Regions from separate parts of the Thermoanaerobacterium thermosaccharolyticum DSM 571 genome, predicted to be linked through region 1. Evidence: riboswitches for the same ligand, from Rfam matches in the RefSeq annotation. Region 1 holds a riboswitch; the other holds the start of a gene.
The links. A riboswitch is a leader RNA that binds a small molecule or an ion and turns the genes downstream of it on or off. The one in region 1 is predicted to bind fluoride.

Region 1 (4,323 bases):
ATAGTGAGCCCATGAAATACCTCCTCATCCATATTGTTGACAGCAATATGGATGAGTATACCTATAATTCAACTTCTTTTATTATTTCAAGAGATCCTCCATCTATTTTATTTAATTTGACAAGTTTATAGATGATATTAACAGCTTCAATATGGGACATGCCGGCTCTATACGGCCTATCTTCTGTCAGAGCTTGGTACATATCGCATACCGCCATAAGCCTTGAAATTTCATCAAGGTCTTCTCCAGTAAGTCCTTCAGGATATCCAGAACCATCTAATTTTTCATGATGATTTGCAGCCCACTCTGCTATATCATCAATGCCACCTATTTCCATTAATATTTTCTTAGTATAATATGTATGGGATTTTATTATCATAAATTCTTCTTCGGTTAATTTATCTGGTTTATCTAGTATTTCATTTGGGATAGCCAACTTCCCTAAGTCATGCAAAAGTCCAGCAATTCTTACCTTTTTTGCCGTCATCTCGTCATACCCCGATATCAAAGCTGCTTTATATGCAACTTCTGATATGCCTTTTGAATGCTTGTAAGTAAAGTGGCTTTTGTTATCAATTATATTCGAAAATACCCGTGCAATTTTGCTTAGATCATCTATGTCAACTATCATTGTTTCATTAGATATATAAGGTCTTAAAACATCAAACGTGTCATAATGTTCATAGTCGAGCCAGAACTTTTCCTGTTTCATTAGATCTTTTAATGCGTTTACAATTATTGGGTTGAACGATTTCCCTGATTCATCATTTAACCATTTTTCTATATGTTTTCTTGTCTCGTATTCATTCATTTTCACAGACACTGTATTGTATTTCACATCAAACTGATCTGCCAAATATATTATCTGAGCTTCAAATGGTATAGAATCTCCATTAATATGAAAATATCCGCTTCCATCCCAGTTTTCATGATGATACTTTATGATCTCACAAAATTCATGTCCTCTCGGCATATCTTTTACCATATCGCTTCCTCGCAATGAATGCATCCATGTGTTATTTGAAATAAAATCTTCATATACGTCGCTTTTGCCTATGTCATGAAGAAAAGCAGAATAAAATATTTTATACTCTTCATCTCTTTTTACATTTAAATTTCTTGTCAATCTTATGGCAACATATGCAACTTTGCGAGCATGCCCAAAATTTCTTCTCTCAAGGATGTCAAGTGATAGCGATAGCGCTGACAGTAATTTAAAATAATCTAATAACAAAAGAACCCTCCCTTCTCGTATCATCAATATTATAATACAATATTTAAAATAGATTTCCAATATAATATCCTAAATAAGCTCCGATAAGACCAACAATGACGGTGGAAGCAGAGTACAAAAAAGCGTGTACATAGTGCTTTTGGCGAAGAAGGTATATTGTTTCATGTGAAAAGGTAGAATAAGTGGTAAATGCTCCTATAAATCCTGTCATAATAAACAATCTAACATCATTATCAAAAAAATGTACAATCTTAGGGTTTGACAAAACATTCAAGAGAAATGCACCTAATACATTGATTACAAATGTTTCAATAGGCACAATAAATTCTCTGTTTTCCTTAATATGCCTAGATATCTCATACCTTAAAATTGCACCGAAAACTCCTCCAAGACCTACTAACAAAATATTTGACATCAATTTTCTTCACGTCCTTGTAATATTTTTGCTGTTTTATCTCCCAATTCAAACCCTATAAATGACATGATAAATCCAACCAATATCGACAGCAATACATATATCAAAGCTACTGCAATTCTTCCATTTCTTAATAAATCCATGGTTTCTTTAGTGAATGTTGAAAATGTAGTAAAGGCACCGATGAACCCAGTCGTAATTGCCAATCTAATATTAAAATTAACCTTAAATTCTTCAAGTGTCAAATTCGATATATAGCTTAATAAAAATGATCCAAAAATATTTATAAAGAAAGTCTCAATCGGAAATACAGTATGCAATATACTTTGATAATAGCTCGAAACTATATATCTCAAAATCGCACCGAAAAAACCGCCAATTCCTATATAGATGTATTCCATGAAAATTGCCCTCCATTTTCATAAGATAGTAATAAATAAGCTCCTATTGAGTTAGTATACCCAATAGGAGCCATCAGCTTCGACGCATTTAAAGGTGAGCTCCATCACCTTACAACAACAATTATATCACAGATTTGTTTTCAAAGTAAATATTTCATAATGATATACATTATATTTTGCCTAATTTTTTATATAACTTCACTTTCTATTGTATTAACATGTCTAATATCCTCTTCATTTCCGTTATACAACACCTTGAAGAGACTTTCTATTATACACATTTTTTTGTTTTCTAAACTTTCTATAAACCTGTTTATATCATTATCAAAAAGCTTGAAAACTGCTGCATAAGTACTGCCATCATAAACAGACTCATTAAATGAAGCACCATTATCAGTAAAAATTTTTAAAATATTTTTTATATTGCACTTGTAAGATGGTTTAAATCTTATATAAAATACATCTGTAAAACTACCGTTAAAAGCTGAAATATGTTTTGCCGTATGATTTGCTTTAATGCCGTAATTCAATAGTATATCAATTAAATCTGCAACAACTGAATCCCCTGTAGGCATTTGTCCTGCACCTTTTCCAATAAAAATAAATTCTTTAAAATGATCTCCTCTCAGTATAACAGCATTGTTTACATTACCAACACTTGCTAAAATATTGTTAGCTTCTATTAGTATAGGCTCTACACTCGCATAGACATTTCCCTTCTCGTATTTAGCCCATGCAAATGGTTTAATTTTATATCCCCATTTTCCAGCATAATATATATATCGTCATACTTTATTTCATTTATACCATATCTCATTATTGAATTAACAGAAACATCAACATCAAATGCTTTTTTTATGAGAATCACAAGCTTATACAGAGCATCGAATCCTTTTATATCGTAATCCGGATTGCTTTTCCGCATACCCTCGCTTTTGAGCGGCTGCAAGTGCCTCATCATATTTCATTCCCTTTTCTATTATCTGTGTCAATATGTAGTTTGTCGTACCGTTTATTATTCCTCCAACAAAATTTATTTCATCGGTTATTTTGAGTCTTTCAATCTGATGTATAACAGGTATTGCTCCAGCAACACTTGCCTCAAATTTTAAAAATACGCCGTTTTCCTCTGCCATTTTTCTTAGCTCGTCTCCATATTTTGCTATTAATTCTTTGTTTGCAGTAATAACATGCTTCTTAGAAATTAACGCCTTTTTCACGTAATCGTAAGCAGGATCAATTCCTCCCATTACTTCAATTATTGCACTTATTTCGCTATCACACAAGATTTCGTTAGCATCAGTTGTTAGTATTTCATCTATACCATTAACATTTCTCGGTTTATCAGGATGCTTCACAAGTATTTTTTTTATTTCAGGATAAAATCCCGTTTTTTGTTTTATATGCTGTTTTCTTGATGTAACTATTTTATAGACTCCGCTCCCTACTGTTCCAAACCCCAACAAACCAATCTTAAATTCCATGTGACATACCTCCTAAAAATTTTTGGCCCTCTTCAATGAGAAGAGGGCCAAAATACGCCGCTCCTCTCATCTCTCAGGTTTTTTCCTGCAGGATTTGGCACCAAACGCATATAAATGCCGGTTGCCGGGTTTCATCGGGCCAGTCCCTCCACCACTCTTGATAAGAGGCTTTCAATATTCTCTTTTAAATTTATTAATGAATATATTATCACTTTATACTATTATAGTCAAGCATTCTTTTAATTCTGGTACTTTGTATTTTAAAATTCTCCTTGTAAGTTGATTAAAAAAGCGTTCAGCAATATTCCTTAATTATTATTTCCTTGATTCTGAACAAAAAATCATGGCTTGAAGGAGCCTTTTCTTTCCCTCTGACCATGATTCTATGATACAACTTTATTTTCTTTGACACAACTTTTTTTACTTTGATACGAATTTATTTTTGTTTAACAATAATTACAAGAAATTTACATTTCCCTTCTACCTTCCAATGCCCTCGATAAAGTAACAGAATCAGTATATTCGAGGTCACCACCAACAGGTACACCATGTGCTATCCTCGTCACTTTTATGCCAAAAGGTTTTATAAGTTTTGCAATGTACATAGCAGTCGCTTCGCCTTCTATATCGGGATTTGTCGCTAATATAATCTCCTTTATGTCGTTATTATTAATCCTTTCTAGCAATTCTTTTATCTTTATATCTTCTGGTCCTATACCGTCCATGGGTGATATTACACCATGCAGCACATGGTATAAACCACGATACTCCCTTGTTTTCTCCATAGCT
Region 2 (4,323 bases), 680 kb from region 1:
AATAAATCAGTAGTCCTAGAGACTGAAAAACCTATCATATATCAAGTGGATAGGACTAAATTTGATAAATACTTAATAGACAAGGCAGTTGAGAGCGGTTGTGATGTACATGATGGGGAAAAATTTTTAGACTTTTACAGAGATGGCAAGGAAGTCGTTGTGAAAACAGATAGAGGTCAGTATAAAACGAGGATATTAGTAGGTGCGGATGGAATAAACAGTACTGTTGCATATAAGGCAAATTTGTTAAATGGAGAAAAAGGTATTGCTCTTGAAGCAGAGGTATATGTTGATAAATGCGATATTGAAAAAGTGAGAGGTGAAGTTGTAGTAGATTTTAACGCAATAAAATACGGCTATGGCTGGGTATTTCCCAAAAAAGATAGATTGTCTATCGGCGTTGGAACTTTTTTAAGTAAAACATCAAAAATAAAGGAAAATCTTTCTAATATGATTGACGAAAATGTAGTTGGCAATGTAGAAGAATGCAAAATATACGGGCATCAACTGTCATTTCCGAATGGAAAAGATGGGACTTATAACAATGATAAAGTTATCTTAATTGGAGATGCTACAAGGCTTGCTGATCCATTTACAGGTGAAGGTATATATAATGCGATACTTACAGCAAACATATCATTTGACGTTATAGAAAAATATTTTAATGGTAAATGTGAACTTAGTGAATATACAGAACGATTAAGAAGAGAGGTTGTATCAGACATTAAATGGGCCCATAGATTATCGCTATTTACATACAACAATATGGGATTTATAGAAAAGTCGGTAAAATATTTTTCTAATGTTCTGTCGTATTTTATAGACATCATGATGGGGGATAATAACTATATAAACTATAAATTAAAAGTTCCATTGTATGCATTGCATATTAAAAATTCTAAAACAAAGATAAAAGTAAAAAATGATGTAGCTCATATATAGTTGACATCAAGATGTAATTAAATTAAACTATGTATAGGTAGTACCCCTAATGAGTATATGAAAGGAGAGTTTAAATATGAGTTTATTTGGTCCAAAAGGCGAGACTACAACGATTGATGTGAAAGGTATGTCATGCAATCATTGCAAAATGACTGTAGAGAAAGCTTTAAAAGCGCTTGATGGAGTATCAAAGGCGACAGTAGACCTAGATAAAGCCAATGTCACTGTAACATACGATCCCAAGAAAGTTACGATAGATGAAATGAAAAAGGCAATTATTGATGCAGGATATGAAGCATAGAAATTATCCTAGCAATAGTTTTTATATTTTCATTAGATTTGTTAACCGCTATTGCGGTTATTTTTTTATATTTAATGTATAATAAAATTGATAAAATCTTATTTACAAAAATTATTTATTGCTATATAATAAATACATAAAATCCAATCGGAATACTGAATATTAAAAGGAGAGGATAAAATGTCGAAAATAGCAAAAAGTCTTACAGATTTAATAGGCAATACACCACTGCTGGAGTTATCTAATTACAACCAAGAAAACAATCTTAAAGCAAGATTAATTGCAAAATTGGAGTATTTTAACCCATTAAGCAGTGTAAAAGACAGAATTGGATATGCAATGATTAAAGATGCAGAGGAAAAAGGATTAATAAATAAAGACACTGTCATAATTGAACCGACAAGTGGCAATACTGGTATCGCGTTGGCTTTTGTTTCTGCGGCGAAGAAGTATAAGTTGATTTTGACTATGCCTGAGACTATGAGCGTGGAAAGAAGAAATTTGCTTAAAGCACTTGGTGCCGAAATAGTATTGACACCAGGTCCGGAAGGCATGTCTGGAGCTGTAAGAAAAGCTGAAGAATTGGCAAAGGAATACGGAAACGCATTTATACCGCAACAGTTTAAAAATCCTGTAAACCCTGAGATACACAGAAAGACGACTGCGGAAGAGATATGGAGAGATACGGATGGAAATGTAGATATATTTGTCGCAGGCGTTGGCACAGGAGGAACAATAACAGGTGTCGGTGAAGTGTTGAAAGCGAGGAAGCCTGATGTAAAGATCGTTGCGGTAGAGCCTGCAGATTCGCCAGTATTGTCTGGTGGAAAACCTGGTCCCCACAAGATACAAGGAATAGGTGCAGGATTCGTTCCTGACGTATTTAATAAAGACATAATTGATGAGATATATCAAGTAAGAAATAATGAAGCATTTGAAACATCGAGAGCATTAGCAAAAGCTGAAGGCTTATTAGTTGGCATATCATCTGGTGCGGCTGCATTTGCAGCGACTCAGATTGCAAAGAGACCAGAAAACAAAGACAAGACAATAGTTGTATTGCTGCCTGATACAGGCGAAAGATACCTGTCAACAACATTGTATCAGGATTAATAAAAGGTTGTTAGAGTGCATAAAAATGCTCTTCCATATTAATGGATAAAATGATATAATATATATGACAATAAAAAAGAGGATGAAGCTCCCTCATTTAAACTGCTGAAAAGCTGATGGCTTCTACTAGTAGAGTAGATAGCTATCGGCTTTTTAATTTTTTAGATAAAATATTCTTTTAAATATCGCTCTAATTTTCTTAGGAGGTGCAGATGAAATGGCGTTTAAAAGTATTCTGTTTCTAAATACTAATGATTTGTTAAGTAATGAAGTACCTTGCGAAATGGAATTTTTTACGGATTTAAATATTGATCAAATAATAGATGCTGTAACATTTGGCAGAAGCGAATATAACCTTAAACCGTTTTTCTACAAATTGTCTAATGACATTGATACAATAAAATATCGTCAAGAAATAATGAAAGATCTAGAAAACAAAAAACTTTTTGAGTGCATAAAATCTTTTTCTGAAAAATTTCAACTTATGCGGCAACATCTGAAACAGATAGATAAGCTTTACTACAAATATCAAAAGGAAAGATGGTTTTTAGATGCAGTTTTAATATATTGTGATGCTGTAGCTTGTCTTGGCAACGATTTGACACAGATTAATTTAAAATCTACAGGTTTTATCGCCTTTAGAGAGTATATTTTAGACTATGTTAAAAGCGAAACATTCATTTCATTAAACAATGCTACGAAAAAGCTTAATGAAGATTTGTCATCGGTAAAGTACAGTATTCTTATAAGGGGAAACAGTATAAAAGTAGGTAAATACGAATCAGAGATAAATTACAGCGACATCGTAGAAGAAACTTTTAAAAAATTTAAAGAAGGAGAGACAAAAGATTACAGGAAGAAGTTTTCGGACTATGCCGATATGAATCATGTTGAGGCAAAAATTTTAGATATAGTAGCTCAATTATATAAAGAAATATTTATCGAACTTGACGATTACTGCGCTAAAAATAGCAGTTATGTTGATGAAAAAATTGGTACATTTGAACGGGAGATACAATTTTATATGTCTTACTTAGAATTTATTTCAAAGTTTAAAGAAATAGGATTGGAGTTTTGTTATCCACACTTTGTAAGCGAATCAAAAGAAGTTTTTGATTATGGATGCTTTGATTTGGCATTGGCAAATAAACTTATTTCTAATAAATCGACGATTGTTACTAATGATTTTTATTTAAGTGGTAATGAGCGAATCTTCGTTGTATCTGGACCTAATCAAGGAGGAAAGACTACATTTGCCAGGACATTTGGGCAAGTTCATTATCTTGCAAGCATTGGATGTCCAGTTCCAGGATATAAAGCACAGTTATTCTTATTTGACAATATTTTTACACACTTTGAAAGAGAGGAAAATGTAAATGAACTTCATGGCAAGTTAGAAGACGAATTGATTAGAATTTATGATATTCTCTCAAAAGCTACGCCTTACAGCATTGCTATATTGAATGAAATATTTACTTCTACTACATTAAAAGATGCCATTTTTCTCAGCAAAAAGATAATGGATAGAATTATAGATCTAGATTTGCTTTGTGTTTGGGTTACATTTATAGATGAATTATCCACTTATAGTGAAAAGACTGTAAGTGTAGTTAGTACGGTCGTACCGGACAATCCATCGCTTAGAACTTATAAGGTTGTAAGAAAACCGGCTGACGGATTATCTTATGCTATTACAATTGCGGAAAAATACAGACTTACGTACGACTATATAAAGGAGCGTGTAAAATTATGAAGACATTTCTATTGTACAAAAATCGTGTTTTTGATATGAAACAGGAATTGCCTTGGAATGAACAGATGCTGATACAGGATTTGGGTTTGAAGGCGGTTTTTGATGCTATGGCACAAGGCGATGAATTTTTGTATGATGTGGCTTACAAAGTCATTCTAACAAGTTTAAATGATGTAAATGAGATAATTTATCGTCAAGACATTTTAAGAGATTG

Region 2: it holds a riboswitch for fluoride, as region 1 does, so the genes downstream of both, TTHE_RS03610 (MutS-related protein) here and crcB (fluoride efflux transporter CrcB) in region 1, are expected to answer to the same signal.

The regions. Positions count from the first base shown of each region.
Region 1 is NC_014410.1:55,961-60,283, reverse strand. Features, by position in the region: gene TTHE_RS00300 (DUF2508 family protein) at 1-13, opposite strand, end outside; gene TTHE_RS00295 (HD-GYP domain-containing protein) at 62-1,234, opposite strand; gene crcB (fluoride efflux transporter CrcB) at 1,278-1,649, opposite strand; gene crcB (fluoride efflux transporter CrcB) at 1,649-2,050, opposite strand; fluoride riboswitch at 2,108-2,168, opposite strand; gene TTHE_RS14475 (hypothetical protein) at 2,239-2,625, opposite strand; partial or broken gene TTHE_RS14755 (homoserine dehydrogenase) at 2,650-2,799, opposite strand; gene TTHE_RS14470 (hypothetical protein) at 2,745-2,975, opposite strand; gene TTHE_RS14465 (homoserine dehydrogenase) at 2,923-3,534, opposite strand; SAM riboswitch class I at 3,598-3,701, opposite strand; gene recR (recombination mediator RecR) at 4,002-4,323, opposite strand, start outside.
Region 2 is NC_014410.1:734,310-738,632, forward strand. Features, by position in the region: gene TTHE_RS03595 (NAD(P)/FAD-dependent oxidoreductase) at 1-942, shown strand, start outside; gene copZ (copper chaperone CopZ) at 1,019-1,243, shown strand; gene cysK (cysteine synthase A) at 1,424-2,356, shown strand; fluoride riboswitch at 2,426-2,489, shown strand; gene TTHE_RS03610 (MutS-related protein) at 2,574-4,109, shown strand; gene TTHE_RS03615 (MutS-related protein) at 4,106-4,323, shown strand, end outside.